DNA from 3 places in the Mesobacillus thioparans genome. Region 2 is predicted to be linked to each of the others. Evidence: riboswitches for the same ligand, from Rfam matches in the RefSeq annotation. Region 2 holds a riboswitch; each other region holds the start of a gene.
The links. A riboswitch is a leader RNA that binds a small molecule or an ion and turns the genes downstream of it on or off. The one in region 2 is predicted to bind cyclic di-AMP.
Positions count from the first base shown of each region.

Region 1 (3,126 bases), on a different contig from region 2:
GGCAACAATGACGGTCTCAAAATTCCTGATGCCAACAGCCCTCAATGTCTGCTCATCAGTCGAATCCCCGATTACTGCATGTGTTACAAACTCTTTATAGTCTTCGATATGCTGCTCACTTTTATCAATCGCCAGTACTTCGTGTCCTTCATGATAAAGGGTGGTGGCAACACTTGATCCGAAGCGCCCCATCCCGATTACTGCATATTGCTTTGCCATAATTATTATCCTCCTACCCAATCATCACTTTTCCAGCTGGATGCCGATAATGAGTTTCTTTTCTTTTTCTTGCCACTGCAAACGCAAGTGTCAATGGACCAACCCGGCCCGCAAACATCGTTATAAGAATCAGGATTTTTCCATATGATGACAGTTCAGGCGTCAAGCCCATCGATAGGCCGACAGTTGAAAAGGCCGATACAGCCTCAAAAAAGAGCATCAAAAAGTCTTTCCCTGGTTCCGTAATCGTCAAAACCATTGTAATCGAACCTACTAAAAATAGCGCAATCAGCGTAACCGTCAGTGCTTTCGAAATAATGCTGTAGTCCACTCGTCTGCCAAAAAAGGTGACATCTTCGCGGCCGCGAATCTGCGACTTGACTGCGCCTAACAGGATGGCGAAGGTAGTAGTCTTGATGCCTCCGCCGGTGGAACCTGGCGATGCACCTATGAACATCAGGAAAATGATCAAAAATAAGGTGGACTGTTTAAGGTCCGGGATATTCAGGGTGTTGGACCCTGCTGTTCTTGGTGTTACGGCCTGGTATAGCGCCCCGAACATTTTACCAGTCATCGACATAGGCTTCAAGGTCGATGGGTTCTTGTATTCAAGAATGAAAATCATCAGCGCGCCTGCGAACACAAGGATACCGGATACGCTGAGGACGATTTTCGAATGCAGCGATAGCCTTCTAGTCCTTCGATATTCATACAGCTCGTTCATGACAATGAAGCCGATGCCGCCAAAGCTGATCAAAGTGATCATCGTGATATTGACGATTGGGTCTGAAGTATATGCGGTAAGCCCTTTGTATCCACCCATTATATCAAATCCGGCATTATTGAAGTTCGAAATCGCGTGAAAAAACCCATAGTAAATGGCTTTTCCTGCAGCCATATTCTGTGAAAATCGCATCGATAGAATGACTCCGCCTGCAATCTCGATTACCGCTGTAAAAAGGAAAATCCGTTTGACAAGCCTGACAATCCCTTCGACCGTCTCGTTATTCAATGACTCCTGGATAATCAGCCTTTCTTTGAACGAAATTCTTTTTCCTAAAATAAATGCAAGCAGTGTGGCAAAGCTCATGAAACCAAGCCCGCCAATCTGGATCATCGACAGGATGATCATTTCCCCAAACTTGGTGAAGGTATCACCTGTGTCGACGACAACAAGGCCTGTTACACAAGTTGCGGATGTTGCCGTAAACAAGGCATCCAATAACGGGAGGCCTCTGCCATCAACTGTGGCGGATGGCAAGGTAAGCAACAATGTCCCCAACAGAATAATCAAGCCGAACCCGAAGACAAGCACTTTTGGCGGGTCCAGACTGAATAACAATTTACTGCGCATGGCCCTTCCCTCTTTCCTTAGTATGAGGAATTATGCGTCTAATATTTCTTGCAGGGACTAATGCTTGATTGGCTCCTGATATAATTGGAGCATCTATAATCATGCAAAACAAAAAAGCCCCCAGAGGCTAAAAGATATCAGCCTTGTGGACTTTTGGATCATCGTCACACAAGCTTCATCTTCCTCTTCTGCAACGCTTGCGAAGTTAGCTGTCGGATTAGGGCTCAGAATAGCCCCGCCTTAAGAATAAGGCTTCACCCCAAGTGGACGTATCCACAAAATTGGTTCCCCCGCTCCTGCCGGATTTAGCGATTTAGAAATATGAAACTCATTCTGTTTTAGGTTCCAGAAATATGAAACTGTTGTAATCATACTCCTCCGCATTTCGGTTGTAAACATGAAAAGGAAGGCAAAAATGACGTATTCCATTCATTTTTTTCCAATAATGACAAAATATCAATGAGTTTCTCACTGAATCGCTGTTTTTCTTTGTTTTACACTCCCGTTAAGTCAGTAACCAATCTGTCCGCCCTTGGGACGCGGTTTATAGTCGGGGAATTAAAGGTAAATAATAGGGTTATCAAAACTGTTTGGAGGTGGTTTCGGATGAAAGCGATGATTATATTGAATCCTTCTTCAGGAAAAGAAAAAGCGAATGATTATGCAGAAAAAATAGAAGAAACCTTGCGAAGCAAATATGAGGAAATAGAGATCAGAAAAACGGAAAAAGAGGGCGATGCCGCTGCATTTGCGACCGAAGCCTGCGTTGGTATGTATGATGCAGTCATAGCTATGGGCGGCGACGGAACAATCAATGAAGCCATCAACGGACTAGCCGAACAAGAACACCGGCCTGCTTTTGGGATCATTCCGCTCGGGACAATCAATGATTTTGCCAGGGCGCTCAATATCCCGTTGGACCCTTATAAAGCAATTTCAATTTTGGAGGAACAAAATCCTCGTCCTGTCGATATCGGCAAGGTTAATGAGTCTTATTTTGCTAATGTTCTTGCCGTTGGAGCGATTGCAGAAGCCTCTTATAATGTGAGCGCCGAACAAAAAACCAGGCTCGGTCCACTGGCTTATTTTATGGAAGGAGCTAAGTCCTTCCTGAATGGTGAAGCGATTGAAATCAGTGTAGAACACGAAGGCGGGAAATGGGAAGGAGAAACCTACCTTTTGCTAACAGCCCTGACAAATTCCGTTGGCGGATTTGAGGCACTTGCTCCTGAAGCAGACGTAAATGACGGTGAATTCCATACATTTATCATCAAAAAGCTATCCATCCCAAAAATCGCTACACTCATCCCTTCCCTTTTAAAAGGAGAATTGGAAGAAAGCAAAGAGGTCGAATATATACGTTCATCCTATCTGAATGTAACCTCCGACAAAGCGCATGTGGTGAATATCGACGGAGAAGAAGGAGAACCGCTGCCGTTCAGTGGAAAAGTCCTCCCGGGTCATCTCGATATTTTTGTGCCATCTAATCAAAAAACCTGAACAGGGACTTCACCCTGGCTCAGGTTTCTTTAAGTCTTATTTTACACTTGAAT
Region 1 covers NZ_CBCSFH010000006.1:14,125-17,250, forward strand. The annotation lists gene ACNAZ4_RS11330 (potassium channel family protein) at 1-219, opposite strand, end outside; gene ACNAZ4_RS11335 (TrkH family potassium uptake protein) at 233-1,573, opposite strand; cyclic di-AMP (ydaO/yuaA leader) riboswitch at 1,752-1,894, opposite strand; gene ACNAZ4_RS11340 (diacylglycerol/lipid kinase family protein) at 2,180-3,073, shown strand; gene ACNAZ4_RS11345 (M6 family metalloprotease domain-containing protein) at 3,110-3,126, opposite strand, start outside.
Region 1: linked by a shared signal. The riboswitch ahead of ACNAZ4_RS11335 (TrkH family potassium uptake protein) and the one ahead of ACNAZ4_RS10005 (TrkH family potassium uptake protein) in region 2 are both predicted to bind cyclic di-AMP.

Region 2 (3,126 bases):
TCATGCTCGCGGGCTATAATTACAACGCCTTTGCTTACTATGGAAAAAAGCTGTTCGGTTTTGACGATGTCATCAGTGGAACTATGAAGGATTTGAATGAAAAAGGGATGGGGCAGGTTGTTGACCAGCGGACGACTTTATTTGATGGGACAGAGCTGGTGATTGATGGAATCATGACGGATGAGAATCAATTGGTCATGTATTACACATTGTCTAATCCACAGGGGCTTGAAGACACACTTAGTGACCTTTTCTCTCCAGGGAAAATCACCGGTTTCCTGACAAACGCCCACGTGGAGAGCGGTGTGGCAAAGCTGAATGATGAGGGAACTGAGCTGAAGGGGACCGGGCATTTTGAGCCTGTTAATCCGTTTGCGCGAAAATTGACCCTGCATTTCGACCAGGGTCCAGAAAATAAGGAAGTGCAAATCACTTTCCCTTATGAACCGAACAAAGCGATGCAAACACAGATCAAGCAGTCTATTAAAAAAACGGTGGCAGTCGATAATGGAACACTGACGTTCAAGACGATCACGGCCACTCCCACTACAACGGTCATCAAGGGGACGATGGATGTCCCGGCATTCGATCGAATCCACTATGGCTTTACGGGTGTTGAGTTAATGGCGAATGGAAGATTCATGGATCAACTCGGCAGCGGGGTAGAGACCTCTATGAGTGGCAGCAAGTTTGAGTTGCGTTTCGATGCCCTGCCGGAAAAGTTAGAGTCGCTTGAACTGGTCGTGAAAGATTTCATTGGCTATAAGAAGCTGGATGAACAGATTCCTCTTGCAGAAGGCCGATTCAGCCTGGGCGGAAATGAGCTGTGGATTCAAGACATATCGGTGACTGAAAGAGGAGTAGAAGTCACATTCGCCACTGACAGCAATCTATTGTTGGATGGAGTAAAGATCGAAAGCGGCAACAAGCAGACTGAGCTGAAAACGACGATCAATCAGACTGAGGAAAAACAAGAGGATGGGAGGATCCTTAATAAGCGCACGATGGTATTCGATACGAAGTCCGAGCCGGAATACCTTCTGATTGAAGGCATCCACTATGTGAAACAATACAATAAAAAGGTTGATATTCCTGCCCGATAATGAAGTGGCTCAGAAGCCAACGCATGAACGTAAGATCGAAATGATTGCATAGAAAAAACCACCGTGATGAACTGCACCTCCATTGTTAGTTTTGTGTCTGACAATTTCGGTGCAGTTCATGAAAGTGGTTTTTAATCCCGCATGGCTCCTGCTTCTCGGGAGGTCATTGCCCCCTGGCCAGCCTCTACATCTTTTTGGATTTGCTGTTTTACCTGCTGGGCATCTGTGCCGGCAAATTGGGGAGTTGTCGCAGTGCTACTTTTCGGCTTTTGTTGATTCTGTTCCATATTATAGATTCCTCCTCAGTTATCGTTTTATCAGTATTAGTATTTACTAAAGCAGTATTTATATGTGCTTGGGAGATGGGGTCCTTGGAAGAGCCGTCCCTAGATGCTTATTTGGTCTGAAATGTAAAATTGGCATTGACACCAATATAATATAGGAGTAATTTATATGTATTCATTTTAATAACGAAAACCTTTTTGCTGAATCCTATGAGCGGGGGAACCATTTTTGATAAAGCGATTTTATCTTGGGGTGAATTTTAGCGCATGTGATGCTAAAAGGGGATGCTCTCAATCCCTAATCCGACAGCTAACTCCGTAAGCACGGTTGAGGGAAGGGTCTTATTGGCCATTCTTTATTTGGGATGGTCTTTTTTTGATTTTTAGGGATGGGGACTTCCATCATAAGTTGAAATGTAAAGAAGGGGTATTTTTGGTCAATATATTGAAAAAGAATCGTTTAAAACCGGCTCAGATCATTGTTTTATTTTATGTTTTCGCTGTTTTGATCTCAGCTGCGTTACTTAGCTTGCCGATCGCGTTGAAGCCGGGGGTGAGCTGGACATTCATAGATGTCTTGTTTACTGCAGTGAGTGCGGTAAGTGTAACTGGACTGACGGTCGTGTCGACACCGGATACCTTCAGTACAACAGGTGTTTTCATCCTGATGTTCATCCTCCAGTTCGGGGGGATCGGGATCATGACGCTCGGTACATTTTTTTGGCTTGTGATGCGTAAAAAAATTGGCCTTAAAGACCGGCAGTTGATCATGACGGACCAGAACCAGTCCCATATGTCGGGTCTGGTTAAACTGATGAGGCAGATATTAACCATCATCCTGATGATCGAGGCACTGGGAGCGTTGATTTTAGGGACTTATTTTCTAAGGTTTTTTTCGACATGGGAGGAAGCATACCTTCAGGGAATGTTTGCGGCTGTAAGTGCAACGACGAATGCAGGCTTTGATATTACGGGAAGCTCTATGATTCCATTTGCGCATGATTACTTCGTGCAAACTGTGAATATCATCCTGCTGACCCTGGGAGCGATCGGATTCCCTGTTTTGGTGGAGTTGAAGGATTTTTTCCTGAATCGCAAAAAACACAATCGAGCACATTTTTCTTTGTATACCAAGGTGACTTCCATGACCTTTTTTGCGCTGATGTTCTTCGGTGCATTCGCCATCTTGCTGTTTGAGTATAACCACTTTTTCAAAGATTACAATTGGCATGAATCCTTCTTCTTTGCCTGGTTTCAATCGTCATCCACAAGGAATGGCGGCCTTGCTACGATGAATGTCAGTGATTTTTCTGACCCGACATTGCTGCTTCTGTGCTTTTTGATGTTCATTGGAGCTTCGCCAAGTTCGGTAGGCGGGGGAATACGGACGACCACTTTCGCTGTGATTTTATTGGTCATTATCAACTTTGCAAAAGGGCATAACTCTATTAAAGTATTTGGCCGTGAACTGCATGAAGAAGACGTTCGGAAATCAGTGGTCGTCAGCTTTTTGGCGATCATCCTCTGTTTTGCAGCGGTGGTCATTCTGAATGCAACAGAAAAGTTCTCGATGATGGAGATCATGTTCGAGGTCAGTTCCGCTTTTGGGACAACTGGCTTGTCAATGGGGATTACGCCTGATTTAAGTTACGTCGGAAAGGTCGTCATCATAGCCATGATGTTCATCGGAAGAATCGGGATCCTTTCCTTCGTTTTCTTGTTCAACCGTGGGAAAGCGG
Region 2 covers NZ_CBCSFH010000004.1:267,543-270,668, reverse strand. The annotation lists gene ACNAZ4_RS10015 (DUF4179 domain-containing protein) at 1-1,103, shown strand, start outside; gene ACNAZ4_RS10010 (hypothetical protein) at 1,235-1,390, opposite strand; cyclic di-AMP (ydaO/yuaA leader) riboswitch at 1,577-1,727, shown strand; gene ACNAZ4_RS10005 (TrkH family potassium uptake protein) at 1,821-3,126, shown strand, end outside.

Region 3 (3,126 bases), on a different contig from region 2:
CAGCATTTCAATTGCTGATTTTTGATATAAGAATGTTAGAAAAAGAAAAAATTGATTGAAAGTGAGTGGCTATGTCAACTAAGAATATGTATTTTCAAATAGTGATGAGTGAATTGAAATTTCTAGGAGTCTGTATGGTTCTATTTGTGGCACACCTGGCTTTTTGGCTAGATGAAAAGGGGATTGCGGAGCACATCTTCAACCTTCACCTCACGCCTTCAATGATTCCTTTGTACGTACTGGTGATGATTTATGCTCTGGCTTTATTAATTTTTACCGTTCATTTGTCTAAAAAGATAAAAGGTCTACAGGAATCGAATCTCAATCATTCACGAAAAGCGGTTATCATTATGGCATTGGTCCATTTACTGGCATTCAGCTGTAGTTCACTTTTCGTGTTTTCACAAGACTCAAATAGTATGACATCAGTGATTCCTGGTTTATTTAGTTTGTATTTTGCAATTATGTTTATCATTTCATTGATTTTATTATTTATACTTTTCAGGAGAAGGAATAAAGATAAACTTGAGTTTTAATTATTGATCATCAAGTTAGAGTTTTATATATTTTTTATGATTGGTGGTTGTGTAAAGTGAAGGATTGGCAAAATACACTGTTTTTATTTATTCTTGGTGTTATTTCCTTTATCACACAGGAAATCGTAACCTTTGCGATGTTAGGCATTATTTTGGTGGCATTAAATAATATTCATTCTACTTTGTTAGAAATCAGAGATTATCAGAAGGAACAGACTAACTGAGTAACGAGATCAAAGCAGTCATTCTAGTAAGAGTGCCGGTTCGGCAACCAGTCTAAAACGTCAAGTTCAATAAATATTTGACAAAAGAAAATGAAAGGCGTACCTTTATATATTATTTCCATAAAGACCTTTTTGCCGAATCTTTGAGCGGGGAAACCATTTCTGATAAACATTGTTTATCTTGGGGTGAATCTTAGCTTCTTAAAGCTAAGAAGGGATACTCTCAGTCCCTAATCCGACAGCTAACTCCGCAGGTCCATTAGAGAGAAGGGTTGATGAACGCCATTGGCCATTCTTAATTAAGAATGGTCTTTTTAAAGTTGAAGGGATGTGCAATTGACATGAAAAAGCAATACGCTGTTTTGGGCTTAGGCCGTTTTGGAGGTAGTCTTGTAAAAGAGTTCTATGAATTAGGTGCTGAGGTTTTAGCAATTGACATTGATCAAGATAAAGTCGATCAGTACGCACAGTATGTAACCCATGCCGTACAATTCAACGGTATTGATCAAGAAGGTCTTAAACAAGTTGGGATTAAAAATATCGATCATGTATTTGTTTCTTTCGGTGGAAATATTGAATCAAGCGTTTTGACATGCCTGATTTTAAAAGAAATGGGTGTACCAACGGTTTGGGCTAAAGCACATAATGATAATCACGCAAAAGTTCTTGAAAAAGTGGGTGCAGACCGGGTGATCCATCCTGAACGGGATATGGCCAAAAGGATCGCAAACCATATTGTCTCAGATAAGATCATTGATTATATTGAGTTGTCGGAAAAGTATAGCATGGTGGAGATTGTGGCTACGAAAAAAATACATAATAAGTCATTAGCTGACCTGGATATAAGGGCGAAATATGGATGCAACATCGTTGGCATTCTAAGGGGGCAAGAAATCATTGTTTCGCCACCTGCAGATGAAGTCATTTCAATGGGAGACGTTTTGATCGTGATGGGCCACAACTCGGATATAAACCGTTTCGAGAGAGAAGGGGTATAGGTGAAAAAAAGCGTTATTAACCTGAATCCTTCCCAGTTACTTGTTTTAGTCTTTGCTGTGTTTATAACCTTAGGAACCATTTTGTTGAAATTGCCTTTTGCAACGGAAGACTCCATTACCTGGCTGAATGCTTTGTTCACAGCTACCTCAGCCATGACGGTGACTGGTCTGGCTGTTGTTGATACCGAATCAACTTTTACTCTATTCGGTGAAATAGTGATTGTCTCCCTTATCCAATTGGGAGGATTGGGGATCATGTCTTTTGCAATCCTAATTTATATGGTATTAGGCAAGAAAATTGGCATTAAACAGCGAATTGTCGTGCAGCAGGCATTAAATCAAACATCCATCGGCGGGGTCATCCTGTTAGTCAGGAATTTGTTCATATTTTCCTTAACGATTGAAACAATTGCCATGTTCCTGCTGGCTATCCGCTGGGTGCCTCAATTTGGTTGGGCCAAAGGACTTTATTATAGTTTTTTTCATTCAATTTCAGCGTTTAACAATGCCGGTTTTGCATTATGGTCCGACAGTTTGATGGGATTCGTGGGTGATCCGATCATCAATATCGTGATTACTTTCCTGTTTATCATAGGGGGAATTGGATTTACGGTTTTAGCTGACATGTGGAGGAAAAAGAGTTTCGGTAAATTGAGCCTCCACTCCAAAATGATGATTATAGGTACATTCATTATTAACCTCGTGGCCATGTTTATTATTTTTGTCCTGGAATACCATAACCCCAATACACTTGGGGGTCTGAATTCACTTGGAGATAAATTATGGGCTTCCTATTTTCAAGCAGTAACACCGCGAACTGCTGGATTTAACTCCCTGGATATATCGGCTTTACAGGAAGATACAATTTTCTTGTTTTTAATTCTAATGTTCATAGGCGCAGGTAGTGCTTCTACTGGTGGAGGCATAAAACTAACAACGTTTTTGGTCATTTTATTTTCTGTCATTACTTTTCTGAAGGGTAAAGAAGAAACAGTTCTAGGAAAAAGGGCTATCAGCCTTACGATTGTTTTGCGCTCTTTGGCCATATCGACAATCGCCCTTTTTTTAATTTGTTTTGGGATTTTTATTTTAAATATTACAGAAGAGGCTCCATTCATCCAAGTCGTTTTTGAGGTTATTTCTGCTTTTGGAACCGTAGGATTGTCTATGGGAATAACAGGATCCCTTACTATGATAGGAAAAGCAGTGATTATTTTTGTTATGTTTGCAGGGAAGTTAGGCCCATTGACAATGGCTTTTTCACTTGCAAATGCAACTGAATCAAGAATTAAGTATCCAAGGGAAGATGTTCTTACGGGGTGAGGCAGCAATATAATCAAGACCTTTAAATGAACCATAAACAAAAAT
Region 3 covers NZ_CBCSFH010000002.1:393,335-396,460, reverse strand. The annotation lists gene ACNAZ4_RS06460 (hypothetical protein) at 135-536, shown strand; gene ACNAZ4_RS06455 (hypothetical protein) at 593-760, shown strand; cyclic di-AMP (ydaO/yuaA leader) riboswitch at 876-1,032, shown strand; gene ACNAZ4_RS06450 (potassium channel family protein) at 1,102-1,758, shown strand; gene ACNAZ4_RS06445 (TrkH family potassium uptake protein) at 1,759-3,081, shown strand.
Region 3: linked by a shared signal. The riboswitch ahead of ACNAZ4_RS06450 (potassium channel family protein) and the one ahead of ACNAZ4_RS10005 (TrkH family potassium uptake protein) in region 2 are both predicted to bind cyclic di-AMP.